Regions from separate parts of the Stenotrophomonas sp. YJH_SMC_40 genome, predicted to be linked through region 2. Evidence: riboswitches for the same ligand, from Rfam matches in the RefSeq annotation. Region 2 holds a riboswitch; the other holds the start of a gene.
What was found. A riboswitch is a leader RNA that binds a small molecule or an ion and turns the genes downstream of it on or off. The one in region 2 is predicted to bind glycine.
Positions count from the first base shown of each region.

Region 1: another riboswitch for glycine. It lies ahead of gcvP (aminomethyl-transferring glycine dehydrogenase); the one in region 2 lies ahead of AC5P6X_RS03980 (trimeric intracellular cation channel family protein).

Region 1 is NZ_JCAFRX010000011.1:29,907-44,303, reverse strand. It holds gene AC5P6X_RS18605 (methyl-accepting chemotaxis protein) at 1-1,767, shown strand, start outside; gene AC5P6X_RS18600 (hypothetical protein) at 1,858-2,148, opposite strand; gene AC5P6X_RS18595 (hypothetical protein) at 2,163-2,702, opposite strand; gene AC5P6X_RS18590 (alpha/beta fold hydrolase) at 2,843-3,583, shown strand; gene AC5P6X_RS18585 (hypothetical protein) at 3,593-4,084, opposite strand; gene AC5P6X_RS18580 (catalase) at 4,107-6,197, opposite strand; gene AC5P6X_RS18575 (helix-turn-helix transcriptional regulator) at 6,312-7,034, shown strand; gene AC5P6X_RS18570 (amino acid permease) at 7,117-8,484, shown strand; gene AC5P6X_RS18565 (VOC family protein) at 8,588-8,998, shown strand; gene gcvP (aminomethyl-transferring glycine dehydrogenase) at 9,075-11,942, opposite strand; glycine riboswitch at 12,005-12,107, opposite strand; gene AC5P6X_RS18555 (multidrug effflux MFS transporter) at 12,407-13,633, shown strand; gene AC5P6X_RS18550 (siderophore-interacting protein) at 13,774-14,397, shown strand, end outside.
Region 2 is NZ_JCAFRX010000002.1:206,278-220,674, reverse strand. It holds gene AC5P6X_RS04015 (primosomal protein N') at 1-599, shown strand, start outside; gene AC5P6X_RS04010 (glutathione S-transferase family protein) at 696-1,316, opposite strand; gene AC5P6X_RS04005 (NYN domain-containing protein) at 1,460-2,239, opposite strand; gene AC5P6X_RS04000 (NAD(P)/FAD-dependent oxidoreductase) at 2,363-3,643, shown strand; gene AC5P6X_RS03995 (hypothetical protein) at 3,732-4,187, opposite strand; gene AC5P6X_RS03990 (nuclear transport factor 2 family protein) at 4,193-4,624, opposite strand; gene AC5P6X_RS03985 (GIY-YIG nuclease family protein) at 4,696-4,971, opposite strand; glycine riboswitch at 5,012-5,101, shown strand; glycine riboswitch at 5,115-5,220, shown strand; gene AC5P6X_RS03980 (trimeric intracellular cation channel family protein) at 5,303-5,920, shown strand; gene AC5P6X_RS03975 (3-deoxy-7-phosphoheptulonate synthase) at 6,089-7,162, opposite strand; gene AC5P6X_RS03970 (hypothetical protein) at 7,458-7,715, opposite strand; gene AC5P6X_RS03965 (DUF6616 family protein) at 7,828-8,166, opposite strand; gene AC5P6X_RS03960 (DNA alkylation repair protein) at 8,214-8,954, opposite strand; gene AC5P6X_RS03955 (MarR family winged helix-turn-helix transcriptional regulator) at 8,951-9,451, opposite strand; gene AC5P6X_RS03950 (sensor histidine kinase) at 9,524-10,822, opposite strand; gene AC5P6X_RS03945 (response regulator) at 10,855-11,562, opposite strand; gene AC5P6X_RS03940 (aspartyl protease family protein) at 11,669-12,598, shown strand; gene AC5P6X_RS03935 (serine hydrolase domain-containing protein) at 12,666-13,829, shown strand; gene AC5P6X_RS03930 (DUF6445 family protein) at 13,858-14,397, opposite strand, start outside.

The DNA.
Region 1 (14,397 bases), on a different contig from region 2:
AAGCGTGCCATCGCGCGTCCGCTCAACAAGCAGACCAGCGAACTGATGGAGCAGGGCGACTACCCGGGCGCCGTGGCGCTGACCCTGGGCCCGGTGCAGGAAGCCGCCAACGGCTGGAACAAGGCGCTGTCCGATGGCGTGGACTTCGAAGAGAAGGAAAGCCGTGAGGCGGCCGCCGAGGCGATCCGCCTGGGCGAGCGCAGCCTGCTGCAGTTGCTGGTGCTGGGCGGCGTCGCGCTGCTGGTGGGCATCGCCGCCTCGGTGATGATCGGGCGCAGCCTGACCGGCCCGCTGGCCCGCGCGGTGAACCTGGCCGAGCGCCTGTCCAAGGGCCAGCTGGATCAGGAGTTCCGCCTCGGCGGCCGTGACGAACTGACCCAGCTGGGCGAGGCGATGGCCAGCGTGCGCCAGAGTGTGCAGGCGGCGATCGGCGCGCAGCTGCAGATGGCCGAACAGCACGAGGAGGGTGCGATCCGCTACCGCATGGACGCCAGCGCCTTCCCCGGTGATTTCGGCCGCATGGTGCAGGCCACCAACAGCCTGGTCGAATCGCACGTGCAGGTGGAACTGCTGATGGCCGAAGTGATGCAGCGTTACGCCATCGGTGACCTCAGCCGCGACCTGCCGGACTACCCGGGCGAGAAGGGGACGCTGACCCGCACTCTGGCCGCAGTGAAGCAGAGCCTGATGGCGATCAACGCGCAGATCGATGCACTGGCCCGGGCCGCGCGCGCCGGTGATTTCAGCATGCGTGGCGATGCTGCTGCGTTCCAGTTCCAGTTCAAGGCGATGGTCGAGCACCTCAACGGCATGATGGCCAGTTCGCAGGCCAGCATCGCTGATGTCTCCGATGTGCTGCGTGCGATCTCGCACGGCGACCTGACTGCACGCATGGACGGCGAGTACGACGGTGTATTCGCCCGCATGCGTGACGACGCCAACACCACCACCGCGCAGCTGACCGGCATCGTACGTGGCATCCAGGTGGCCGCCGACAGCATCAACAACGCGGCGCAGGAACTGGCCGCCGGCAACAACGACCTGTCGCGCCGCACCGAGCAGCAGGCCGCCAACCTGGAAGAAGCCGCCGCATCGATGGAGGAACTGACCTCGACTGTGCGCCAGAATGCCGAGCTCGCTCGTCAGGCCGACAGTGAAGCGCACGCCGCCGGTGCCGCCGTACGCGAAACCGAGCAGGCGATGGCGCAGATGGCGTCGGTGATGAGTGAGATCGATCAGTCCTCGGCACGCATCTCGGAAATCTCCACCGTGATCGACGGCATCGCGTTCCAGACCAACATCCTGGCGCTGAATGCTGCGGTTGAAGCCGCGCGTGCAGGTGAGCAGGGCCGTGGTTTTGCCGTGGTCGCCAGCGAGGTACGCACGCTCGCACAGCGTGCCGGTGTCGCCGCCAAGGAGATCAAGGAGCTGATCGAAGACGCCGCTGCCAAGGTGAAGAGCGGCCTGGCGGTGACCGTTGAATCGGAAGCCGCGATCGCCCGCGTGGCCCAGGCCAGCTCGCGCACCACGCAGCTGATGAGCGACATCGCAGCGGCCAGCAAGGAACAGGCCGCCGGTATCGAGCAGGTCAACCAGGTGGTGGTGCAGATGGACCAGGTGACCCAGCAGAACGCTGCGCTGGTGGAAGAAGCCACTGCCGCCAGCCGCGCGCTGGAAGAACAGGCGCATGCGCTGACCACGTCGGTGGCGGTGTTCAAGGTGGAGCAGGGCGCGCGCATGCCCATCGTGCCTGCGCAGGCGGCGTAAGCAACCTGCGACTGGATGTTGGATGACGCCCTGCATCGCGATGCCCCGCATGCAGGGCACCGCATGCACGCCACCGGTCGGTGCCGCTGGCTAGCGGCCGCGCGCGGCGCGTTCGATCAGCCAGCCCGCTGCGTACAGCAACAGCAGTGTTGGCGGAACCAGTACTGCATACGCGGTCGACCAGGGTTTGCGGTACAGCAGGCTGCCTGCGCCGATGGCATCGAGTGCAGCAGACTGCAGGGTGATGGGGAGCGACATCAGGATATAGGCCCCCTTCGGGTCCGCATCCGACTGCGCGCCGTGAACCAGCCATGCGGTCAACAGCAGGTAGACCACGCAAAGCGCAAGACCGGTCCAGCTCAGTAATCGCCGCATCTTCATCCGCACGCCTCCGTTCAACGGACGTCGAAGTGAGCCTGCAGAGGCAGGCTCACATTCCGCAGCAGATCCCTGACCACCACCTGCGCAGTCCACGTGCCTTTCGGATCACTGGCCTCGGCCACGAACTTCAGGTGCAGGTTGGTCATGTACAACAGGGTTGGCGGGCCGGGCAGGGCAGCGGTGAAACAGGGAACATCGCGTTCGTCGATGCTGGTAGTGCCGTCCGGGCGCAGCATGCGCAGATCGCAGTGCACCTTGGGTACGCGGTTCTCATCCAGTTGCGGGTTGGACAGGAATGTCAGCAGGAACAATTCACCGCCCGGGTGGACTTCGTCGGCCTGGGTAAAACCGGGAGTGGTCTCTGGTGGGGTTTCCCACTTGGCCCGCCAGTCGGCATCGGAGGTGACCAGCAGCGATGCCGCAAAGCCACCGCTGGATTTCATGGCATCGGTCTCCGGCATCGCCTTGCCTGCCCCGTTTATCCAGCCATCGTTGGCGGAACTGTTCAGTGGCAGCATCATGACCATCATGGCCAGCGCGTAGGTCCATCGCATCAGAGGCTCTCATTGGCAGCCGCGTCCCGCGGCAGAGCGGGGAGTATCGCTCAACCTTGACCGGCAAAGCAGCAGGAGAGCCGGAGCGAAGGTTCCGCTGCCTGCCGATGTGGGCGATGCTTGCCAGCAAAGGAGGTGACATGGGAATCGGGAGCGAGGAAAAGCCGGGCTGTGATTCAGCATCACCCACGCCGCAGCACGTGCTGATGCTGCCCGGGCTGGATGGCTCCGGCAGGCTGTCGATCCCGTTTCTGTCAGCACTCCAGGCTAATAGGCTGACGACGCAGGCGATTACGCTGCCTGCGCAGGGAGGGCAGGATCACGCCACGCTGGCCCAACGGCTGTGGTCGCAGCTGCCCGGCCATCCCTTCATCCTGCTTGCCGAGTCCTTCTCGGGCCCGTTGGCGGTTGAACTGACCACGCGACAGCCCGCCGGGCTGCGCGGACTGGTGCTTGCCGCGACCTTTGCGCGTCGGCCGGTGCCATTGCCGGCAGCCAGCGCAGCCCTGCTGACGCCGACCTGGCCTCTGCCTCCCGTGGCGTTGCTGGCGGGCCTGCTGCTGGGGTGGTGGCGCACCCGCGAGCACCTGTCGATGCTGCGCGATGCGCTGGCCCGGATTCCGGCGGCCACACTGCGGCGACGCGCCGCAGCGACCCTGCGCGTCGACGTACGCGCATTGCTGCCGGCAATCGACGTGCCGACGCTGTGCCTGCACGCGTGCCATGACCGCCTGCTGTGGCCGCCCAGCGTGGCAGAACTGCAGGCCCTTTTGCCGGATGCCCGGCATGTTTCGCTGGAAGGGCCGCATCTGCTGCTGCAGGCACGCGCTGACGCAGCCGCAGCCGAAGTTGCCGCGTGGATGAGGACGCTGTCGCCCTGATCGAAGGACTCAGCCGCGCGCGCGGGTACGCGCGGCCTTCTTCGCTGCCACCTTGCGCACGGTCTTCTTCGCCGCACGTGTCTTCGCCGCCTTCTTCGCTGCAGCACTGCGCGAGGCGGCTGTACCGGCCTTCTTGGCCGCTGTCTTCTTTGCGGTCTTCTTTGTGGCTGTCTTGCGAGCCGGTGCCTTCTTTGCCGCCACCTTCCTGGCTGTCGTCTTCTTCGCAGGGGCCTTCTTCGCCGCCGTCGCCTTGGTCGTGGCCTTCTTTGTGCCCGACTTTCTGGCAGGCGCCCTCTTGGCAGCCTTCTTGCTGGTCGCCTTCTTCGTACCCTTGCGCGCGCTGCCGCTACGCTTGCCACCACCATCCTGCTTGTTCACGGTCGCCCAGGCAATGCGCTCGGCGGTGCCTTCGCTGGCACCGCGCTCGCGCTCGCTTTCCTCGATGTGCTCGGCCTGGCGCTTCTGTTTATCGGAGTATGCGGATTTGTCACCACGGGGCATGACAGTTCTCCTGGTGTTGTAGTCAGGCCAGCAGGCGCAGCTTGGGTTCGCGCGCCCACTGGCGGGTGGCGGCCGCCGCCAGGAATGCCTTGGCGTCTTCCGCTTCGACGATGCCGGCGTCGTTGCCGACCCTTGCCGCCTTCAGCAGCGTCTGGCCGCCCGCATCGCTGGCGATGGCCTTCAGGTGCGCCCACGCCTGGCTGACGAATTCGATGGCTGCACTCTCTTTCGACAAGGCCTTCGCCGCTTCCGGGCTGAGCACCACGGCTACTGCATCGAACACGGCCGACGGGGTGCCCGCCAGTTGCCCATCCGCCGCCTGCAGCGCGCCATCGCTGAGCGTGGCGCCACCCACTCTGGGGGCGACCAGCTTCACATCCGCACCTGCTTTCCTGGCTGCCTTGCTCAGGCTGGCAATGATCCGGGCGTCGGAGCCTTCATCGAACAGGATGCCGATGCAGCGACCCTGCAGGGTAGGCTCGTTGCGCCCAATCACGCGCACCTCGGGGGCCGGGGGCATGTCCCGCACTGGAGTAGCGGTCGGCGCCGGGTCGGGCAGTGCAGGCAACGCCAGACCATCGGCCACGCGCTGCGCCAGTGAGTCATCGATGTTGCGCAGGTGACTGACGGTGCGTACCCGCACCTTCAGCGTTTCCACCTTGGACAACTCGAACACCAGCGCCGATGCCAGGTGGGCCTGCTCCGGCTTTTCGAGGCTGCGGAAGAACATGCGGGCCTGGCTGTAGTGGTCGGCGAAACTCTCCGCGCGGGTGCGACCCTTGCGGCCATCGTCGGCGCTGGCATGGCTGCGGAATCCGGCAGGCGTCTCGCGCGGGGTGTCCTCCTGCAGCGAACTGGGATCGTAGGCCACCCGACCCTTGGGAACCTGCATCTGCATGTGGCCGTCGCGCTGATGATTGGCAAACGGGCACTTGGGCGCATTCACCGGGATCTGGTGGAAGTTCGGGCCGCCCAGGCGCAGCAGCTGGGTGTCCAGGTAGGAGAACAGGCGCCCCTGCAGCAGCGGGTCGTTGCTGAAGTCGATGCCCGGTGGCACGTTGGCCGGGCAGAAAGCCACCTGCTCGGTCTCGGCGAAGAAGTTGTCCGGCCAGCGGTCCAGCACCATGCGCCCGATGACCTGCAACGGCACCAGCGATTCGGGAATGATCTTGGTCGGGTCCAGATGATCGAACGGGAATGCGTCGGCGTCTTCTTCGGTGAACAACTGCACCGCCAGTTCCCATTCCGGGAAGTCGCCGCGCTGGATGGCCTCGAACAGGTCACGGCGATGGAAGTCATTGTCGGCCGACTGCAGCTTCAGCGCTTCGTCCCAGACCGTGGACTGGATACCCAGCTTGGGCCGCCAGTGGAACTTGACGAACGTTGACTCGCCGGCCTCGTTCAGCAGGCGGAAGCTGTGCACACCGAAGCCTTCGATCATCCGCAGCGAACGCGGTATGGCGCGGTCGCTCATCGCCCACATGATCATGTGCATCGATTCGGGCATCAGCGAAATGAAGTCCCAGAACGTGTCATGGGCCGATGCGGCCTGCGGGAAGGCACGGTCCGGTTCCATCTTCACCGCGTGCACCAAGTCCGGGAATTTCATGGCGTCCTGGATGAAGAACACCGGGATGTTGTTGCCGACCAGGTCCCAGTTGCCCTCCCTGGTATAGAACTTCACCGCGAAGCCGCGCACGTCGCGCGGGGTGTCCACCGAACCTGCGCCACCGGCCACGGTCGAGAAGCGGGTGAACACGGGTGTCTTCACGCCAACCTCGGTCAGGATGCGCGCGCGGGTATGCGCCTTCAGTGATCGGGTCAACTCGAAGTAGCCATGCGCAGCGCTGCCGCGGGCGTGCACGATGCGCTCGGGAATGCGCTCATGGTCGAAGTGGGTGATCTTCTCGCGCAGGATGAAGTCCTCCAGCAGCGTAGGCCCCCGAGGTCCCTGCCGCAGGGAGTTCTGGTTGTCTGCCACCGGGATGCCCTGATCGGTGGTCATCGCCGGATGACTGCCCCCGGCCTGCTGGTGCAGTTCATCGCCGTTGCCGCGGTGGTGGTTCTCGGCGTGGGTGGTTGCGCGCTTGCCGGTCGGCTTGCTGGCGGCCATTGACGTTGGCTCCGGATGCTCAAAGAGAACCACGACACTGGAACCGGGCCCGTTAAACCGAGGTCCGGCAAAGGTGAACGTACAGGCAAAAGCAGGCTCGGGTATGCTTGTTCCATGCGAGTCGAGCCCGCCGACATCGAAGCCCTGTTCGACGCCATCCCGGATGTGCTGTTCTTCATCAAGGACCTTCAGGGGCGTTACACCCACGTCAACCAGACCATGCTGCGGCGGCTGGGCCTGCGCGCCCGCAAGGACGTGATCGGGCGTACCGCGGCGGAGATCTACCCGACCGGGCTGAGCGCCGACTACGTGGACCAGGACGCCCGCGTGCTGGCCGGTGAGGTGATCGAGAACCTGATGGAGCTGCACCTGTTCGCCAACCGCGAACCGGGCTGGTGCCTGACCTGCAAGCGTCCGCTGGTGGTCGATGGGGCCATAGAGGGCCTGATCGGCATTTCCCGCGACCTTGGCCAGAAGGACAGTCTGGGTACCCAGTACGAGCAGCTGCGGCTGGCGCTGGCCCACCTCAACGCGCACTACGCCGAGAACGTGCGCATGCAGACCCTGCTGGACATCACCGGCTTTTCGCTGTCCAAGCTGGAGCGCAGCTTCCGCAAGGTGTTCCAGATGACCCCGCAGCAGGTGCTGACCCGGCTGCGGATCCAGATGGCCATGCACCTGCTGCACGGTGACGAGAGCATCGCCAGCATCGGCCAGGCCTGCGGTTTCAGCGACCAGAGCGCCTTCACCCGCAAGTTCAAGGCTGAAACCGGTTTCTCGCCGCGTGCCTACCGCGCCCGTATTGGTGGCAGTGTCGGAGAGCCGGCACTGGCCTGAGCCGCCTGCTGCGCTGTGCCTATCCCCGCGGGCATGGGACAGGGTAAGGTGTCGCCCCTGTAGCCCGCCGCCAGCCCTGCCGATGCCCAACTCGATTCCGACCGCTTCACCGTCCCGCCTCGGACATTCGCTCAAGCCCCGCCAGCTGATCATGATGGGCCTGGGCAGCGCCATCGGCGCCGGCCTGTTCCTCGGCTCGGGCGTGGGTGTGCAGGCGGCCGGTCCGGCGGTCCTGGTGTCGTATCTGGTCGCCGGCGCGCTGGTGATCATCGTGATGAACGCTCTGGGCGAAATGGCGGCGGCCAAACCGACCAGCGGCGCGTTCTCGGTCTATGCCGCCGATGCCATGGGCGCCACCGCCGGTGCCACCGTCGGCTGGTTGTGGTGGGTGCAGCTGGTGATCGTGATCGCCGCCGAGGCGGTGGGAGCGGCCGGGCTGCTGGCCACGGTCTGGCCAGCAGTACCTGTACCGATGGCGGCGCTGGCCTTCATGCTGTTCTTCACCGCGATCAACCTGCTCGGGGTGAAGAACTTCGGCGAGTTCGAATTCTGGTTCGCCATCCTCAAAGTGGCGGCGATCCTGGCCTTCATCGCCATCGGCGTGGCGCTGCTGATGGGCTGGCTGCCGCAGGTGACCTCGCCGGGCCTGAGCAACTTCACCGAGCATGGTGGCTTCGCACCGAAGGGCCTGGCCGGTATTGGCGCTGCACTGCTGGTTGTCGTTTTTGCCTTCGGTGGCACCGAGATCGTCGCCGTTGCGGCGGCGGAGACCGAAGATCCGGAACGCAGCATCGCCCGTGCCATCCGCACCGTGGCGTGGCGCATCCTGGTGTTCTACATCGGCTCGCTGAGCGTGATCATCGCCGTGGTGCCGTGGACCAGCGAAGCGTTGAAGTCGCCCTTCGCCGCCGTGCTGGACATTGCCCGTATTCCGGGTGCCGGCACCGCCATCACCCTGATCGCGGTGATCGCGCTGCTGTCGGCACTCAATGCCAACCTCTACGGCGCCTCGCGCATGATGTATTCACTGGCGCAGCGCCGCGAAGCCCCGGCCGTGCTGGGCTGGACCGATCCGCGCCAGGTGCCGGTCATTGCCGTGCTGGCCAGCGTGCTGTTCGGTTTCGCCGCCACGGTGATGGAACTGCTGTTCCCGGACCGGGTGCTGCCGGTGCTGCTGAACATCGTCGGTTCGACCTGCCTGCTGGTGTGGACGCTGTCGCTGGTCTCACAACTGGTGTTGCGCCGCCGCGCGGATCGCCTGGGTACCCGGCTGCCGTTCCGCATGGCGGGCTTCCCGTGGCTGACCTGCTGCGCGCTGGCGATCCTGGCGCTGATCTTCGGCCTGCTGCTGAGCGAGTCGCACACCCGCCTGCAGTTCCTGTCGATGGTGGCGCTGACCGCCACCATCGCCGCCGGCAGCGCCATCGCGCGGCGCATGCGCGAGGCGTGACTGAAGCTGCCGGCCAGCGGCCGGCACTACCACGGGGGCTGCACATCTGCCGTGCCATCCTGATCGTGTGGGCCGTCATCGGCCCGTCGACCGGGAGTACCGCATGCTGCGCAGTCGCCCCTTCCTGATGTTTACCGGCCAGGCCGAGGCCGCGCTGGCCCTGTACGCCGAGGCCTTCGCCGATTTCCGCCTGCTGGCAATGCAGCGCCATCCGGACGGCGCCGGTGCCGGCGTGCCCGGGCAGGTCCGACAGGCCATCTTCCTGCTCGGTGGCACCCACTACCTGTGCTTTGACAGCCTGGACGTGCACGATTTCACCTTCAGCCCGTCGATCTCGCTGTTCGTCGAGTGCTCCGGCGCCGAGCAGTTCGAGCGCGCCGCGCGCGTGCTGGGCGAGGGCGGCCACTGGCTGATGCCGGTGGGCGACTATGACTTCAGCAACCGCTACGGCTGGGTGCAGGATCGCTTCGGCGTGTCGTGGCAGTTGAGCCTGGGGCAGATGCCGGACCCGTGATCGGATGTTTGTGCGTGTGGGCCCTGGTCCACACACCCTCATGAAAACGGCCCGCTTGCGCGGGCCGTTCCGTCAATCACGCTTCGACTTCATCGTCCTTGTAGGCATCGACCGGGATGCAGGCGCACATCACGTTCTTGTCGCCGTACACGTTGTCGACGCGTGCCACCGGCGGCCAGTACTTGCTCTGCTTCAGGCTGGCCAGCGGGAAGGCAGCCAGTTCGCGCGGGTAGGAGTGGGTCCACTCGCTGGCGGTCACTGCGGTGGCAGTGTGCGGCGCGTTCTTCAGCGGGTTGTCCTCGCGGTCCAGGCGGCCGTCTTCGATCGCGCTGATTTCCTCTCGGATCTGGATCATGGCGTTGATGAAGCGGTCCAGCTCGTGCAGCGACTCACTCTCGGTCGGCTCGACCATCAGCGTGCCGGCCACCGGGAAGCTCAGGGTCGGGGCGTGGAAGCCGAAGTCGATCAGGCGCTTGGCGACGTCCTCGGCGCCGATGCCGCTGGTCTTCTCCAGCGGGCGCACGTCGAGGATGCACTCGTGCGCCACCAGGCCGTTGCGGCCGGTGTACAGCGTCTTGAAGTGCGGCGCCAGGCGCTTGGCGATGTAGTTGGCGTTGAGCTGCGCGACCTGGGTGGCCTTGCGCAGGCCTTCGCGGCCCATCATCGCGATGTACATCCAGCTGATCGGCAGGATCGAGGCGCTGCCGAAGCTGGCCGCGCTGACCATGCCGACCGGACCGTTGTCACCCAGCTTGCCCGGCAGGAACGGCGCCAGGTGCTCCTTGACCGCGCACGGGCCGACGCCCGGGCCGCCACCGCCGTGCGGAATGCAGAAGGTCTTGTGCAGGTTCAGGTGCGAAACGTCCGAACCCCACTTGCCGGGCTTGGCCACGCCGACCAGGGCGTTCATGTTGGCGCCGTCGGTGTACACCTGGCCGCCGTGCTTGTGGATGATCTCGCAGATCTCGACCACCTCTTCCTCGAACACGCCGTGCGTGGACGGGTAGGTCATCATGATCGCGGCCAGGCGGTCGCTGTACTTCTCGGCGTTGAGGCGGATGTCTTCCACATCGACATTGCCGTTGGCATCGGTCTTGGTGACCACCACCTTCATGCCGCACATCTGCGCCGAGGCCGGGTTGGTGCCGTGCGCCGAATCCGGGATCAGGCAGATGTCGCGGTGGCCTTCGCCGCGCGAGCGGTGGTAGGCGCGGATCGCCAGCAGGCCGGCGTACTCGCCCTGTGCGCCGGAGTTCGGCTGCAGGCTGACCGCGTCGTAGCCGGTGCATTCGACCAGCATCGCTTCCAGCGTGTCGATCAGTTCCTTGTAGCCCAGCGCCTGGTCGGCCGGCACCAGCGGGTGGATCTGCGAGAACTCCGGCCAGGTCACCGGGATCATCTCGGCGGTGGCGTTGAGCTTCATGGTGCACGAACCCAGCGGGATCATCGTGCGGTCCATCGCCAGGTCCTTGTCGGCCAGCGAACGCAGGTAGCGCAGCAGTTCGTGCTCGCTGTGGTGGGTGTTGAACACCGGGTGGGTCAGGAACGCGGACTGGCGCAGCAGGCCGGCCGGCAGCGCGTCGGCGGTGCTGGCGTCCAGCGCGTCGACGTCCAGCGAGGCACCGAACACCGCAGCCACGGCGACGATGTCGGCGCGGGTGGTGGTCTCGTCCAGACTGATGCCGACCGAGTCGCTGTCGATCGCGCGCAGGTTGTAACCGGCGGCGCGTGCCTTGGCATGGATTTCATCGGCATGCACGCCGGTGACGTGCAGGGTGTCGAAGAAGTCGCCACCGACCTGCACGCCGGCATTGCGCAGCGCTGCGGCCAGGATCGAGGCCAGGCGGTGCGTGCGGCGGGCAATGCGGGTCAGGCCTTCCGGGCCGTGGTAAACGGCGTACATCGAGGCCATCACCGCCAGCAGCACCTGCGCGGTACAGATGTTGGAGGTGGCCTTCTCGCGGCGGATGTGCTGTTCGCGGGTCTGCAGGGTCAGGCGGTAGGCCGGGTTGCCCTGGGCATCGATCGAAACGCCGATCAGGCGGCCCGGCATCGAGCGCTTGTAGGCGTCACGGCAGGCCATGAAGGCGGCGTGCGGGCCACCGAAGCCGAACGGCACGCCGAAACGCTGGCTGTTGCCGACCACGATGTCCGCGCCCCATTCGCCCGGGGCAGCCAGCAGGGTCAGGGCCAGCAGGTCGGTGGCCACGGCCACCAGGCCGCCGCGTGCGTGCACGGCATCGACCAGCGCCTTGTAGTCGCCGACCTGGCCGAAGGTGTCCGGATACTGCAGCAGCAGGCCGAACGCTTCTGCTTCCAGTGCTTCGGCCGGGGTGCCGACGCGCAGCACGATGCCCATGGGCTCGGCGCGGGTACGCAGCAGTTCCAGGGTCTGTGGGTGCACGGCGTCGTGCACGAAGAAGGTGTCCGACTTCGATTTGGCCGAACGCTTGGCCAGAGTCATCGCTTCGGCGGCGGCGGTGGCTTCGTCCAGCAGCGAGGCGTTGGCGATTTCCATGCCGGTCAGGTCGGCGCACAGGGTCTGGAAGTTGATCAGCGCTTCCATGCGGCCCTGCGAGATTTCCGCCTGGTACGGGGTATAGGCGGTGTACCACGCCGGGTTTTCCAGGATGTTGCGCAGGATCACGTTCGGCGTGTGGGTACCGTAGTAACCCTGGCCGATGAAGCTGCGCAGCACGGTGTTCTTGTCGGCGATCGCACGGATCTTCGCCAGTGCCTGCACTTCGGTCATCGACTCCGGCAGTGCCAGCGGTGCCGGCGACTTGATCTTGGCCGGCACGATGGCGTCGGTCATCGCATCCAGCGACGCGTGGCCGACGACGTCGAGCATCTGCGCGATCTCGGCGTCGTTGGGGCCGATGTGGCGCTCGACGAACGCGTTGTGGTGCTCGAGCTCACGCAGGGAAGGGGTGTTCTGGGACATGGCGAAGGATCCGTCAGGAAAGGGCACACGCACGGGCACAAGCCGCCGGTCGGCGGTCTGCGGGGCGCCCCTCTGTCCTTTTGCCTGAGAGTTTAAAAGCGCGGCGGACCGCAGCTTCGTGCCCCTTCGGCGCCGGATCGAACCGGTCTCTCCAGAGTTGTGTTACGGGTGGTATCGGGCCTGAGCGATTACGGGCGTTGCGCCTTCGGCAGCGGTGTTCCGCTTCTCCCACCGTGTTGCCCGCCGATTATAGCCCGTTGCGGGCGCGGCGGCCGCCTTCGGACCTGGCGGCCGCGCCTGAATGGCCGATGGCCCGTCCGTGCGTTTTGTGCACTGCTGCATGGCATCAGGCGCAATCCCCACCTATGATGGGCGGATACCCGAATTCATCTGGCGCCGTCCCTGCTGCAGGGGACCGGCGCCCGCCGTGCGTGCCGCGCATGGCCCTGCCGGACGCCTTTCCCATGACCGCCGCTGTTGCTCCCTCCACCCGCCGCATGGCCCTGCTGCTCGCCGGCCTGGCCATGTTCGGTCCGTTCTCGATCGACACCATCTTCCCCGCGTTCCCGCAGCTGGCCCAGCGCCTGGCGGTGGACGAGGTGGCGGTGCAGCAGACCATCAGCGTGTACCTGCTGTTCTACGGCCTGATGAGCCTGGCGCACGGCCCGCTGTCCGATGCCTGGGGCCGCAAGCGGGTGATCCTCGGTGGCCTGGTGGTGTTCGTCGGCGCTTCGGTCGGCTGCGCGCTGTCCACCGACCTGACCACGCTGCTGGCGTTCCGCGCGCTGCAGGGCCTGTCAGCGGGCGTCGGCATGATCGTCGGCCGCGCGGTGATCCGCGACCTGTACCACGGACACGACGCGCAGCGCCTGATGAGCCAGGTTTCGATGCTGTTCGGCATCGCTCCGGCCATCGCACCGATCATCGGCGGCTGGATCCTGCTCAGTGGCGCTGGCTGGCCACTGATTTTCTGGTTCCTGGTGGTGTTTGCGCTGCTCCTGCTGGCGGCCACTGCACGCTACCTGCCGGAAACCCATCCGGAGGAGGCACGGGTGCCGTTGTCGCCGCGCGTGCTGCTGCGTGATTACGTGCGCATCGGTTTCAACCCGCGGTTCCTGCGCCTGGCGCTGGCCGGCAGCATCGGTTTCGGCGGCATTTTCCTGTACATCTCCTCGGCGCCGGTGTTCGTGATGCAGCACCTGCATCTGGGCGAGGGTGGTTTTGCCTGGCTGTTCATCCCCACCATCGGCGGCATGACCACCGGCTCGTTCCTGTCCGGGCGCATGGCCGGGCGCACCACGCCCACCCGCCAGGTGTCCATTGGTTTCGGCCTGTGTGCGCTGTCGGTGCTGCTGAATGTCGGCTACGTGGCGCTGTCGCCGCAGTTCGTGCTGCCGTGGGCGGTGCTGCCGATCTTCCTGGGTGGCATGGGCATGGCGCTGATCTTCCCGATCCTGGCGCTGGCGGTGCTGGACATGTATCCGCACCAGCGCGGCCTGGCCTCGTCGCTGCAGGCCTTCGTGCAGCTGATGATCAGCACGGTGGTGGCCGGCGTGGTGTCGCCGCTGCTCAGCGCCAGCCCGCTGCACCTGGCGCTGGGGCAGGCCGCGTTCTTCGCCGCCGGCTTCGTGTTCTGGTACTGGGAACACCAGCGTGAACGCGCGGCACAGGCGGCCTGCACGGGCCATTGAGCAGCGCGCAGGGGTAGGGCCGGCCGCTTTGCCCGCAACGCTTGCGAAGAGGAACGACCGGACTAGGCTGGGCACTCCAGCCAGCCGGTGCGTGGATGCACGACAGCCAGCCAATCCGATGTCGTTGCATGAGGTTCCCCATGGCTGCGCAGCAGACCTACCGCCTGTTCGAGGTGGCGCTGAAGGAGCGCCGCGTTCTTTCCCCTTCCCTGGACCGCATGGTGTTCACCGGTGCCGACGTGGCGCGGATGAAGACCGAAGGCCCTGACCAGCGCATCAAGGTGTTCTTCCCCTTGCCCGGCCAGGAGGTGCCGCAGGTCCCCAGCGGTGAAGACTGGTACCCACGCTACCGGGCCCTGCCGGACGACAAGCGCCCGCCGATGCGTACCTACACCATCCGCCAGTTGCGCGCCGAGCAGGGCGAGGTCGACGTCGATTTCGTCATCCATGGCGAAACCGGCCCCGCCTCGCGCTGGGCCATGCACGCCCGCCCTGGCGACCGCGTGGTGCTGCTGGCCCCGGACGCCGACTGTGCCGGGAGCAGCGAGGGCTGGGAGTGGAAGCCACCGGCCGGTGTCGGCCAGGTGCTGCTGGTGGCCGATGAAACCGCGTTGCCTGCGGTGGCCGGCATCCTCGAGGAACTGGCGGCCATGGTCGACCCACCGCGCACGCTGGCGCTGCTGGAGGTGGCGCAGGCCGGTGATGCGGTGCACCTGAAGGCGCCCTCCAGCGCCGAGCTGGTCTGGCTGCCGCGCGGGCAGGCC
Region 2 (14,397 bases):
ACCAGCCCGGCATCCTGGTCGGCACGCAGATCCTGGCCAAGGGCCACGACCTGCCCAAGCTGACCCTGGTGGTGGTGGTCGGCATCGACGAGGGCCTGTTCTCGGCCGACTTCCGCGCCAGCGAGAAACTGGCGCAGCAGCTGATCCAGGTCGCCGGTCGCGCCGGACGCGCGCGCGACCCGGGCGAAGTCTGGCTGCAGACGCATCACCCGGGGCACCCACTGCTGGAGACCCTGGTCAGCGGTGGCTACCACCCGTTCGCGCAGGCCGAGTTGAACCAGCGCCAGGCCGCAGGATTCCCGCCGTTCGCGCATCTGGCGCTGATGCGCGCCGAAGCGCAGCAGGTGGAGCATGCCAATGCATTCCTGCTGGCAGCGCGACAGCTGCTGGGCGAGCAGGACGTGGTGGAAGCCTATGGACCCATGCCGGCGCCGATGCCACGGCGCGCAGGTTACCAGCGCGCCCAGCTGCTGCTGTCTGCCGCGCAGCGGCCACCGCTGCACGGGGTGCTTTCGCAACTGGTACCGCAGCTGTATGCGCTGCCGGAAGCACGCAAGGTGCGCTGGTCGCTGGATGTGGATCCGACGGATCTTTATTGAGGGGTCAGAGCCTACCCGTCGGGTGGGATCCGACCCCGATGCCCTGGGGTCGGATCCCTTTTCGCAGAAAAGGGCTCTGACCCCGGACGCTTTCGCTTACGTCAGCGGCGACATCACGCCGCGCTGGTAGGCGGGGCGCTCGCGAAGACGGGCGTACCAGTCGGCCAGGTGCGGCAGTTCCGGACGCTGGATCGGCAGTTCGAACCAGGCATAGATCAGCGAGCCCAGCGGGATGTCACCCATCGCGAATGTCTCGCCGGACAGCCACGGCTGCTTGGCCAGGGTGGCATCGGCCATCGCCAGGTAGTCGCCGGCGCGCACGATGGCGGCATTGATCCGCGCTTCGTCGCGGTCGGCCGGGGCGGTGCGCATGATGCCCCAGATCAGGTCGGTGTACAGCGGCGCCATGCGCGAGGTGCTCCAGTCCATCCACTTCTCGGCCTGGGCGCGTTCCATCGGGTCTTCGGCGTACAGCGTGCCCAGCGCGTAGCGCGCACTCAGGTAGCGCACGATGGCGTTCGATTCCCACAGCGGCAGGCCGCGGTCTTCGATCACCGGTACCAGGCCATTGGGATTCATCGCCTGGTATTCCGGCGTCTGCGTGCCGCCGTGGCTGCCACCGACCTCGATGGACTCGTACGGCAGGCCGATTTCCTCGGCACACCACAGCACCTTGCGGACGTTGCTGGAATTGCGACGGCCCCAGATCTTCAACATGCGGGTATTCCTTGCTGGCAATGCGAGCGGCAACGATACCCCTGATCGGGCGGGGTGTGTGCATACCGGATGCGGGATCTGGCGTCAGGGAATTGCCGGCCAGCGGCCGGCACTACCGGTTCCTCGCTGGCCAGCGGCCGGCATTACCGGTTCTTTTTCGGCAGCGCGCGCACGTAGGACGACTTGCCATCCTTCTTCAGTTCGAACAGGCCGATCGCTGCCAGCAGATCGCTGAGCTTGCCGTAGCCGTAGTTGCGCGGGTCGAACGACGCCTGGTTGCCGATCTGGCTGCCGACCGGGCCGAGGTGCGACCAGCCATCCTCGCCCTCGGCCGCGGACACCGCGCGGCGCAGCATCTTCACCAGCCGCGTGTCGCTGCGCATTTCCGCACCGCTCTTGCGCGGGCGCGCATCGTCGTTGGCCACCGGCTCGTTCGAGGCCTGTTCGCTGGATGCCTGTTCGGTATCCGGCACGCTGGCGTGGGTCTGGCCCAGTGCTTCCAGGTAGGTGAATTTCGAGCACGCGTTGACGAACGGCTCGGGTGTTTTCTTCTCGCCGAAACCGTACACCTTCACGCCATCGGTCAGCAGGCGCATCACCATCGGGGTGAAGTCCGCATCGCTGGAGACGATGGCAAAGCCATCCAGGTTGCGTGCGTACAGCAGGTCCATGGCATCGATCACCATCGCCATGTCCGAGGCATTCTTGCCCTTGCTGTAGGCGAACTGCTGGATGGGACGGATCGCATACTCATGCAGCACCGCTTCCCACCCCTTCAGTCGCGGGCTCTTCCAGTTGCCATAGGCGCGGCGCACGTTGGCCACCCCATAGCGGGCCACTTCGGCCAACACCTCGTCGATCTTCGAGGCCGGCGCATTGTCGGCGTCGATCAACAGGGCGATGCGCTTTTCCGGTTCGCTCATGGACTCCTCGCGGGCGGTTGCCTGAACCCGAGTATCGCCGATCCACGCGGGCGCTGACGTGACAGGCGGCCGCCGTGCGAAGATGCCAGGCGCTTCCCCCAATGCCCCCACTGGAGTGAGTCGATGAGTCGCGAGCGCGTTCCCCACCTGGTTGTTGTCGGCGGCGGTTTTGCCGGTCTCTGGGCCACCCGTGCCCTGGCCCGCGAGCGCATACGCATCACCCTGGTCGACCGCCGCAACCATCATCTGTTCCAGCCGCTGCTGTACCAGGTGGCCACCGCCGGCCTGTCCGCGCCGGATATCGCTGCACCACTGCGCCATATCCTCGGCCACCAGCGCAACGTGGAAGTCCGCCTCGGCGAAGTGGTCGCCATCGACAAGCAGTCCCGGCAGATCCGCATGGCCGATGGCAGCACGCTGGACTACGACAGCCTGCTGCTGGCCACCGGCGCCACCCACGCCTACTTCGGCAACGACCAGTGGGCCGATGATGCGCCCGGCCTGAAGACGCTGGACGATGCGATCGCGCTGCGCCGCAAGCTGCTGCTGGCGTTCGAGCGTGCCGAAGCAGAACCGGACCCGGCGAAGAAGGCCGCGTGGCTGAGCTTCGCGGTGGTCGGTGGCGGTCCCACCGGTGTTGAACTGGCCGGCACCCTGGCCGAGATCGCGCGGCATACATTGCGCAATGAGTTCCGCCACATTGATCCGGCCAGCGCCAAGGTGCGGCTGGTCGAAGCCGGCCCGCGCGTGCTGTCCTCGTTCCCGGAAGTGCTTTCGCTGAAAGCACGGCGGCAGCTGGAAAAGCTGGGCGTGGAAGTGCTGACCGGTACCCCGGTGAGCGACATCGACAGCCAGGGCTTCACGCTCGGTGACCAGTTCGTGCCGGCCCGCACCGTGGTCTGGGCCGCCGGCGTGGCCGCTTCACCGCTGGCGCGCACGCTGGACGTGCCACTGGACCGCGCCGGCCGCGTGCCGGTGCAACCGGACCTGACCCTGCCCGATCACCCGGAGCTGTTCGTGGCCGGTGACCTGGCCGCACTGAGCCAGGCCAACGGCAAGCCGGTACCCGGCGTGGCGCCCGCCGCCAAGCAGATGGGCAAATACGTGGCCGAGGTGATCCGTGCACGCCTGCACGGCAAGCCCGAGCCCGGCCCGTTCAAGTACGCCGACTACGGCAACCTGGCCACTATCGGTCGCATGGCCGCGATCGTGCACCTGGGGCGGCTGCAGCTGTCGGGCGTGCTGGCCTGGTGGTTCTGGCTGGCCGCGCACGTGTTCTTCCTGATCGGCTTCCGCAACCGCATCGTAGTGCTGCTGAACTGGGCCGTGGCGTACTGGAGCTACCAGCGCAGCGCGCGCATCATCTTCGGTGATGACCAGGAAGACCGGCGACCCCGACGGTAGTGCCGGCCGCTGGCCGGCTGCCGCGCGGTCCGTCCCCTCTCCGCAGGAAAGGGCTCTGACTCCAACATCATCCATGCATGGCGTGGATCTACCGCTTCATCGGGCCGCCGGGCACCCGCCGTTTCGACCATGCGCGGCAGAAGTCCTCCTTCCTTGCGGTGTCGGCAATCTGCGCGGCACTCCAGTTGCGGGTAATCCAGATCGTCAGTGCCGTGCTGCTCAGATGCCAGCGCAGCATGTCGTGCCGTGGCTGCCGCCAAAGATGGCGGCGGGCAATCCAGAACGCCTCCCGTTCCACCTCTGGCACCTTCTTCTTCATCGCGTCGTCGTCGAAGAACTGCGCGGCGAAACTCCAGGGATTCATCGGCTGAAATCCTGTTCGCGGTTCACTGCTGCACGCAGCCACACCACTGGGCGCACGGTCTGCTGGCTTCGGCCAACCGCCCACCAGGGCAAGCCCGAGCAGGTACAGCAGGCCAGGCAGCAGTGCGATGCCGGCGGCCAATACGACGACGGAGACCCATGCCTTACCGGCGGCACGCATCGTGCTCACTTCGCCTTCGGTTTCGGGTACCACAACGCATTGACGATGACCCAGCGCTGGTCGAAGCGCCCCATGTGGAAGTAATCGACGAACCACGGCGTTTCCAATCGCACCGAGGCGGCATTGCCGGTCACGTCCAGCACCGTGCAGCGGCGGTCCCATTGATCCTTCGGGGTTTTCAGCGCGCCCTGCTTCGTCAGCGCGACCAGTTCTTCCTTCGACATGCGGCGCAGGCCCAGCCGCTCGTCGGGCGTATCGCCGAGGACCGCGCGCTTGGCCAGGTCCGGGTGCAGGGAGCGGGCGACGCGCTGCGGGTCGGCCTCCAGCTGGCCGTCGACGTAGTCATGGCAGGTGGCTTCGATGGCCGCGAGGGTGGCCGGGTCGGCAGCGGGACTGGTTGACGCGGAGAGAGCGAACAACAGGGCGACGGTGGACATCCGGGTCTCCAGCGCTGAGGGCTGGGCGATCATCGCATGGCGGCACAGAGGCATCCATGTATGCCATGGATCTACAGGGACCGAGCATCCACCGCCTGCAGCCAGGCCAGCTTGCGTTCGCGCGGCTGCTGCTTGAGCTGCCATTCGGCGCGGGAGGCGGCGGCCCGGTCCGGGTACTCGCGCACGGCCAGCACCCGCAGCGGCGGCCGGGCCCGGGTGTAGCGCGCGCCCTTGCCAGCCTGGTGGGCGGCGAAACGCGCGTCCACGTCGGTGCTGATGCCGGCGTAATAGCTGCCATCGCGACATTCGAGCAGGTACAGGAACCACGGGCGGAGGGACGGGGCCATGCCCGGATTATGCCGTGCTGCACTGCAGCGGATATACTGGCGCCCGAATGCAGGAGAGAGGCGCCGCGCTGGCGCCCGCCGAAGGCGCAGGCTCCCATGATCGCTCAGGCCGGTGGGCTGGAATCCCACCAACCATGCATTCGACTCGCCGAGCTGGAGAGAGGTCACCGGGCATGCCCGGGACGATCCGCCGAAGGGGCACGCGGCCCATGCCGCTGAACTCTCAGGCAAAAGGACAGCGGGAGCGGCACCGGTCATCGTCATTCCGTCATTGCGCAGGCAATGGCGGCGTCCGCGCATGGCCGGCCCCACCGCGCCCGGAGCCTGCCCCATGCTGCTGTCCATCATCTACCTGATCGCCATTTCCGCCGAAGCCATGACCGGCGCGCTGTCCGCCGGCCGCCGCCGCATGGACCTGTTCGGCGTGGTCATGATCGCCTGCGTCACCGCACTCGGCGGTGGTTCACTGCGCGACATCCTGCTCGGCCACTACCCGCTGGGCTGGGTGAAGCATCCCGAGTACCTGGGCTTCACCGTGTGCGCGGCGCTGATCGCCACCTGGGTGGCGCGCTGGATGCACCACTTCCGCCGCACCTTCCTGGTGCTCGATGGCCTGGGCCTGATCGCCTTCACCCTGATCGGCTGCTCGATTGCGCGCGAAGCCGGCCATGCGATGCCGATCGTGCTGATCGCCGGCATGCTGACCGGCGCGTTCGGCGGCGTGCTGCGCGACATCCTCTGCAACGAGGTGCCGCTGATCTTCCAGAAGGAGCTGTACGCGATCATCGCGCTGCTGACCGGCGCGGCCTACCTGTTGCTGCTGCACTGGGGCGTGGCCGACGCCACCGCGATCCTGTGCTGCCTCGGCGGCGGCTTCGCGCTACGCCTGCTGGCGATCCACTACCGCTGGGAAATGCCGAAGTTCGTGTACCACGACGAAGTGCATTGAGGTTCGCGCGGCGGAATCCGCACCACCCCGGCGATGTACCTGGCGCTGTCGCTCATGCGCAGCGCCAGGCGCATCGCCGGTGCAGATGGGCCGGTCTCCAACTCCGACCGGCCCTGATCGCGGCCGCACCCCCGCAGGCGCTGGCCGCCATCCACACACGTGCCGCAGTCAAGCGGCTTCGGACACCTTCACGTCGCGACGGGCGCGCACGGCCGCGGCCAGTCGCTCCAGCACCGTCACGGTGGTGTCCCAGTCGATGCAGCCATCGGTGATGCTCTGCCCGTAGACCAGCGGTTGGCCTTCCACCAGTTCCTGGCGACCACCGACCAGATGGCTCTCGATCATCACACCGACGATGCGCTGTTCACCGTCTTCCAACTGAACGGCGATGTCCTCGATCACCTTCGGCTGGTTGTCCGGATTCTTCAGGCTGTTGGCATGGCTGGCGTCGATCATCAGACGAGTCGGCAGCTTGGCCTTGGCCAGCGCCTGGCAGGCCTCGGCGACACTGCCTGCATCGTAGTTCGGCTGCTTGCCGCCGCGCAGGATCACATGGCAATCCGGGTTGCCAGTGGTCGACACGATGGCGGTGCCGCCCTGCTTGGTGACCGACAGGAAGTGATGCGGATTGGAGGCCGCACCCACCGCGTCGGCGGCGATCTTCACGTTGCCATCGGTGCCGTTCTTGAAGCCGACCGGGCACGACAGCCCCGAGGCCAGTTCGCGGTGCACCTGGCTTTCGGTGGTGCGCGCACCAATGGCGCCCCAGGCCACCAGATCGGCGATGTATTGCGGCGAGATCACGTCGAGGAACTCGACGCCGGCCGGCAGGCCGAGCTTGTTGATGTCGCGCAGCAGGCCACGGGCGATGCGCAGGCCCTTGTCGATCCTGAAGCTGCCGTCCAGGTCCGGATCGTTGATCAGGCCCTTCCAGCCCACCGTGGTGCGCGGCTTCTCGAAGTACACGCGCATCACGATTTCAAGTTCCCCGGCCAGCGCGTCACGCAGCGGCTTCAGGCGCTGGGCGTACTCGATGGCGGCCTTCGGGTCGTGGATCGAGCATGGGCCAACCACCACCGCCAGGCGGTCGTCACGGCCATGCAGGATCTGGTGCAGGGCCGCGCGCGAGGCGCTGACGGTGTCGGAGGCTTCATCGTCACACGGCAGCATCGCCAGCAGCTGGGCAGGCGGTGTCAGCGGTTCGATGGTGCGGATACGCAGGTCGTCGGTGTGCGGGGGCATTGGGGGAGGTCTCCGGAACGTTGGGGGTCCCCAGCGTGGCAGCATGAAAAAAGCCGCCAGGTTCGCTGGCGGCTTTCGGGAATGCGTCTGAAGCTTTCTTCAGGGTGAGCGCAGTCCTTCCTCCGCCAGTGGCTTCGGAAAGTAATACCAGTAAAAGCGGGTGGCGGCTGCGTTCATGGGTTGTATTGATAGCACAGCTTTTGCGCAGTGCAAAATGTTTCATCCGCAACTGGGGACGCGGTTCAGCGAGATGCGCGCCAGCCCTGCCCACGCGGCGGCACCCACGCAACGTCGCTCATTTGCCATGCACTTCCACGTCCAGCAGCAGGCCCTCATGGATGTCGGCCCAGCGTTCCAGCACGCGATCCAGTTCCTGCCGGGCCTCGTCCAGCTGCTCGGGGTTGAGCAGGGAACGCGCGGTGTAGAGATCGGAAACCAAGCGCCGCAGGGCCGATTCCTGGATGGCCACCGACGGCCCCTCCAGCCCCGGCAACTGCAACGCCGGGCTGTCGCCAAGAGGGCCGAACAGCGTGACCTGGAGCGTGCTCTGCATGATCGACCTTCCTGCGGATGGACATGGGCAATGTCCTGTTTACCGCGTCTGCGTGACAGGCGCATGTGCCACCCATGCCCAGCACCGGGATCTGCCGGCGTCTGCCGCCCCGCTACAAGGCCGCCAGGTCGGCAAGGTGCTGGGCCATGCTGTCCATCGCGCCTACCGCCTGGGTGGTGGTGAAGTACTCATGCCAGCCGGTAGCGGCAATGCCGGCCATCAACGCATCGACCTCCTCGCGGCTTGCGCAGCGCCAGACCGCATAGAACTGCTCATCGCTGCCGTGCGGTACGCCCGAGGCAATGCGGCCCATCGCCAGCGGCGTGATGCGGACCGGATCGAACTGCTGCATGCCGGCGCCGATACGGGCGAAGAAGGCGTTCCGCTGCTCGGGCGGAAGTGTGGTCCAGGCAGGAGTGGCGGTGTAGAGCTCGATGAAGGTGTGCGACATGGTGGTTCTTCCTTGAGGGTTCGGGGGTTGCCGGCCAGCGGCCGGCACTACCGGAGCGAGCGCAGCGCGCGTTTGCGGATGTAGGCGTTGGCGTCGCTGTGGCGCTCATGCTGCCAACGCGTACACAGCTGGCGCAGCCACTGCGGCTGGGTCTTGCCGGCATCGTTGAGCCAATTTCCGACCGAATCCTGCACATAGCGTTCCGGATCGTCGGCCAGTGCTTCCAGCAGCGCGGATGCATGTTCCGGGTGCTGCTTGAACAGTGCGATATGCGTGGCCCAGACACCGCGCGGACGCAGTGCTTCGCAGGCGAAGCGGCGCAGGTACGGCGATGTTTCCTGTGACCACGGTTGCAGGTGCTCCAGCGCCTGCAGTGGTGCGGCAACGATGTCCGTGCGTAGTGCCAGCCACGCCCATTCGCGCACACCGAAATGGGGGTCATCGGCCAGTGTGCGCATCTGCTGCAGCTTCCCTGCCAGCGTTGCGCGGGCATCGCTGCCGATCAGGTAGCAGGCCCAGCCGCGCACGGTATCGGAGCTGTGATGCTGCCAGAGCGCAGGCGCCCCCTGCCCCGCCTCACGCAGCAGTTGCGCAGCCAGGGCCATGCGCAGCGTGATGCCCTTGCCTGAGGCGTCCCGCATGCGTTGCAGCGCCTCCGGTGCAAGCGCAGGCGCCACCACCTGCAGCAGCGCGGCAAAATCCACTGCCAGGCATTCTGCCAGATGGGTGGCGGGGACGCGGCCGGTGTTGAGTGCTTGCCGGCGTTCCGCAGGAATGGCCGTGCTCATGCTGCGGATTCCCGCCCGGCGTCCGTGTGCTGCCAGACCTTGTGCAGCAGCTGTGACAGCTGCTGCTGTTCATCAGCATCCAGGCCGTTGAACAGCCCACCGATCCATTGCGTGTGCTGCTCGAACAGCGATTCGGCCAAACGCTTTCCCGGTGCGGTCAGCACGATCTGCAGGCGGCGGCCATCCCCGTCATCGTTGCGACGCTGCAGCAGGCCTTCGCGCTGCAGGCCATCGAGCAGGCCGCTGATGGTGGCGCGGGTCACGCCGGCGCGCTCGGCCAGCACATGCGGCGGCAGTGCGCCACCGGCCCCGTGCAACAGGAACAGCACGATGAAGCGACCCTCGCTGAGCCCATGCGGTGCCAGCCGCGCGGCGCAGTCGCGATCGATCGACGAGGACAGCGAGAGCAGCTGGAAACACAGGCGCAGCGGCGCGATGTTGGCGTGACCGCGTCGCTGCGCTTCCTCGATCAGGGCATGGTGCTTGGCTTCGATCATCTCACGCACGTGATATGGTTAGGTGGCTAATCATACAGCCGAACAGCCGCTGCCTGTAAACCACAGCCGATATCAGGTGAACTTTCCCAGCAGCAGGCACGCAACCAGCCCGCCGCCCTCCCGGTGCAGCAGCTGCAGTTCGCCCGCGTGCCGCCTCGCCACATTGGCGGCCACTGCCAGCCCAAGTCCCGCACCACCGGTGGTGCGACTACGAGAACGCTCGCTGCGCTGGAACGGTTGCAGCAGGCGTACTCGGTCGCCCTCGGCGATACCTGGGCCCCGATCCATCACCTCCAGCTGGACCCCTCGCTCAACCACGGCAAGCCGCAGTTCCACCGCCCCGGCATAGCGATCGGCATTGTCGATAAGGTTGTCGAACGCGCGCCGAAGCAGCAGCGCGTCGCCGTGCCAGGGCAGACTGTCCGGCCCCTGGATGGAGATCTCGACACCGCGCAGCAACGCTGCCTGCACGCACTCCTCCAGCAGCGCGGCCAGATCCAGCGGGCGCATCTGCAACGGCTGCAATTCGCCGCGTGCGTAATCGAGCACCTGCTCGATCATCGTGTCCATGCGCTCGATGTCCGCCACCATCCGGGCCGCCTGTGGTGTGGGCGCGAACTCGGCGCGCAGTCGCAGGCCGGTCAATGGTGTGCGCAGGTCGTGCGCCACTGCAGCCAGCATATGGGTCATGTCCTGGGCCTGCGCACGCAGGCGCTCTCGACCGGTGCCGATCGCGGCGGCCAGCATCTGTACCTCGCGCGGGCCATCATCCGGCAGGGGCGTGTCGGCTTGCAGGTCCACACGTGCACTGGCATCGGCCAAGCGTCGTAGTGGACGCCCCAGCCGGATCGATGCCCACGCCGCCAGCGGCGCCAGCAACACGGCACCGCCCAGCAGCGCCAGTATCACCTGTCGCCGCCAAGCTGCCAGATCACTGTGATCGCTGCCGACCACCCGCCAGCGGCCATCGGCCTGGCGCACGCCCAGTTCAAACGGCGGCCATTGCATCGCGGTCAGCAGCGCGGCCTGCGCCTTCAGTACACCGACCCGCGCCGTGCCGTCGAGCACCGCGCCGCCTTCGATGACCTGCACATCAGGCGCCTTGCCCTGTCCGCTCCAGACCAGGCGCACCTCCTTCGCCGGCAAACCCATCTGCAGCGCCGCCAACTGGGTGAGCCAGTCACTGGCACTGCCCTTTGGTGGCGCATCCTGCGTCGCCAGATGCAGGCCCAGTGGTGCCGCGGCCTGCTCCCCCCGCAGCACCTGCACGGCCTGGTCCAACCGCATCGGTGGCGGCGCGGGCCGAGGCATCCAGCCAACCACGGCCACGCTGACCAGTGTCGCCAGCAGCAGGCTGGCCAGGGCCAGCATCGTGATCCAACGCGCGGTCGGCCACCGGCTGTTCACAGCACCTGGACCTCGGCGTGGAAGCGATAGCCTTCGCCACGCGATGTCTGCACCAGGGCTTCCGCACCGGGTGAGGCCTGCCCGAGCTTGCGGCGCAGGCGGCTGATCGCCAGGTCGACCGCGCGGTCGACGCTGTCACTCGGTTCGCCACGGCTCAGCTGCAGCAGCTGCTCGCGCCCCAGCACCCGCCCGGGGCGTTCGGCCAGCGCCAGCAACAGGCTGAATTCACCACGGCTGAGCACCAGCTCGTTCCCATCCGGCGCCAGCAGGCGACGTTGTTCCGGCAGCAACCGCCAACCAGAAAAGCGCAGTTCACTGGCTACCTGCGCGCGCAGCTTGTCCTGCCGGCGCAGCAGCGCGCGTACCCGCGCCAGCAGCTCGCGCGGGTCGAACGGCTTGGCCAGGTAGTCGTCCGCGCCCATCTCCAGGCCGATCACCCTGTCCGGTGCGCTGCCCATCGCCGACAGCATCAGGATCGGAATGGCCCGTGCCTGCAGCCGGCGGCAGACCGACAGGCCATCCTCACCGGGCATCATCCAGTCGAGGATGATCACGTCCGGGCGATCGACCTGCAGCAGCACGTCCAGCGCCGTCGCGTCCGCTGCCACCCGTACCTGGTAGCCATGCAGCAACAGGCAATCGGCGATGGCATCACGGATGCTGGCGTCGTCATCGACAACGATGACACGGGCGGGAGTCGTCATGCAGGCAGTATCAGGCAGGTCTGTATCAGGACGGTATCAACGCCGATATTCCCGCGATACGCCGCTGCGCGCCAATGGTCACCCATGATCACTGCGGAGACTTGCCTTGCGCCTCATCCCATTCGTCCTGCTTGCTGCCCCGCTGGCTGCGCTGGCGTCCGATTCCCCCGAACACATCCTGCCGATGTGGATGCAGGGCGGTCATCCGGCCGTGGCCGTGTCGCTGGACGGGCGTGCCGAACCGCTGCGCTTCGTGGTCGACAGCGCGGCAGGCGCCACGCTGGTCGATGACCGCGTCGTGCGGCGCTACGGTCTGGGAGATGCGGATGCGGAGGTATCGCAGGCCCAAGGGGCAAGTGCAGCCTCCGCGCGGCTGCAGCGCATACGCAGAACGTCCTGGCAGCTGGGCAGTTGGCAGCTGCAGGCCCAAGCCATGAAGGTCGATCTGTCGTCGTTGCCGAAGGACGATGATCCGGCCATTGACGGCTTGATCGGCAACGATCTGACCGGACGCTGGGACACCCGTTGGGACTTCGGCCGCAATCAACTGGCGCTGTGGACACCCGGCGGATTGAACCTGGAAGGACCGGGTTGCCAGCCCAATGCGCTGCCCGGACGCACTGACGGCCTGCGCCAGTTCGGTTTCATCATGCTTGCACTGGGCGCGCCCGCGGTGGACGCCATCGCCGTGGTCGACACCGGTGCCGCGCAGACCGTCCTCAACGCCGAAGCAGCCCGCGCACTGGGGCTGCGCACCGACGGCAGCGACGCACGGGTGCGGGTGCGTGAAAAGGGCACCGAAGGCCTGGGCGGCGGAAAGCAGGCAACCTGGCTGTACACCCTGCCCGGCATGGCCGGCAACGGCTGGCAGCACCCCTCGATGGAGGTCCGCATCAGCGAACTGCCAGTGTTCAAGGCGATCGGCCTGGAGGGCCGGCCGGCGCTGATCCTTGGTGCGGATGCAATGCGCGGCGGCCAGGTGGACATCGGTGCCGGCGCGTCCCGGATCTGCCTGCGCCGGCCGCAGGCCAGCTGACATCCGGCAATGACGCCAGCGGCAGCCTGGCGTAGCATCACCGTGCGCCCCACCAGGAGTTCCACGCATGTGCCGTGCTGCCCTGATGTTGCTGACGCTGTTCCCGCTGGCCGTGCTGGCTGCACCTCCCCCGGTACCCTCGCCGGCCCGCATCGATGCCGAAGCGCAGCGGTTGATGCAGGCCGCACAGGCGCGCGGCATGGCACTGGCGGTGATCGACGGCGGCAAGGTGGTGCACGTCGCCGCCTACGGCGAGCGCAATACCGCAGGCGAACCACTGCGCACTGATACGGTGATGTACGCCGCCTCGCTGACCAAGATGGCATTCGGCCATCTGGTCGCGCAGCTGGCGCAGGACCGCAGGATCGATCTGGATGCCAGCATCGCCACAGCGCTGGACAAGCCGTTGCCAGACTATCCGCCCGAAACGAAGAAGTACGCCGACTACAGCGTGCTGGCCGATGATGCGCGCTGGCGCCAGCTCACCCCTCGCCTGCTGCTCAACCACGCCAGTGGTTTTGCCAACTTCGCGTTTCTGGAACCGGACGGCCGGCTGAAGTTCCACTTCGATCCAGGCAGCCGCTACGGCTATTCCGGCGAAGGGCTGATCCTGCTGCAGTTCGTGATCGAACGCGGACGGCTGGGCGAGGATGTGGGTGCGTTGATGCAGCAGCGGGTATTCGACCGCTTCGGCATGACCCGCACCAGCATGATGTGGCGCGGGGACTTCGCCACCAACCTGGCCGACGGCTGGACCAAGGAGGGCACCGCCGAGCCGCACGATGAGCGCAGCCGCGTACGCGCGGCCGGTTCGATGGATACCACCATCGCCGACATGGCCCGTTTCGCCGCCGGCTACGTGCGCGGCGATGGGCTGTCAGTGACGATGCGCAAGGAGCTGGTGCGGCCGCAGCTGCCGATCACCACCGCCAGCCAGTTCCCCACCCTGCAGCCGGAGCTGCCGAAGGCGCTGCAGCGCAAGGACCTGGCGGCCGGCCTGGGGGTGGTGACTTTCCGTGGCCCGCAAGGCGCGGGCTTCTACAAGGGCGGCCACGATGATGCGGTCGGTAATACGCTGGTGTGCGTCGAGCAGCAGCAGCGCTGCGTGGTGATCCTGGGCAACGATGTGCGCGCCGAGGCGACCTTCCCGGCGATGGTGGCCTTCGTGCTGGGCGACATCGGCGTACCGTGGCAGTGGGAGTACGGCGCAGCGAAGGCATTCGTGAAGTAGATCCACGCCATGCGTGGATGATCTCCCTTCAACGCGCCTGCTCGAAGAACATCAGGTAGACCAGCCGCCCATTCTCCGGCCGGTCGCCGAAGGCCGGGCCGGCGGTATGCCAGAACCACGGGCGCAGCAGCACCAGGCGGTTGAAGCGCATCGGGATGCGCATGGTCATTTCCCACTGGCTGTCGTCGACGCTGTCGCGCTCGATGATGTCCCGATGCATGTCGCCGCCGTTGGCGTAGCCCAGCGCAGCCAGCTCGTGGGCGTTCAGCGCCATGCGCTCGGTGTTGGTGCGGCGATGGCGGAAGAACTCGGTACCCCCTTCGCAGTGCTCCGGGGCGCTGAGGTAGAGGATGCCGGACCAGTGCGAATGGTCGGTGTGCACCTTGGCGCGACCCACATCGCTGGCCAGGGTCAGCCGGAACTTGCCGTGCGACTGCAACGGATTGACCGGCCGCAGCGGCTCGTTGACCAACCGCGACGCGGCCTCGGACAGGCCGTCCAGCTCCAGCCGTTCGAGCGAATTACGCCCGGGGAATGCCCCCTCCTGCGCCGGGTAGGTCAGGCCCAG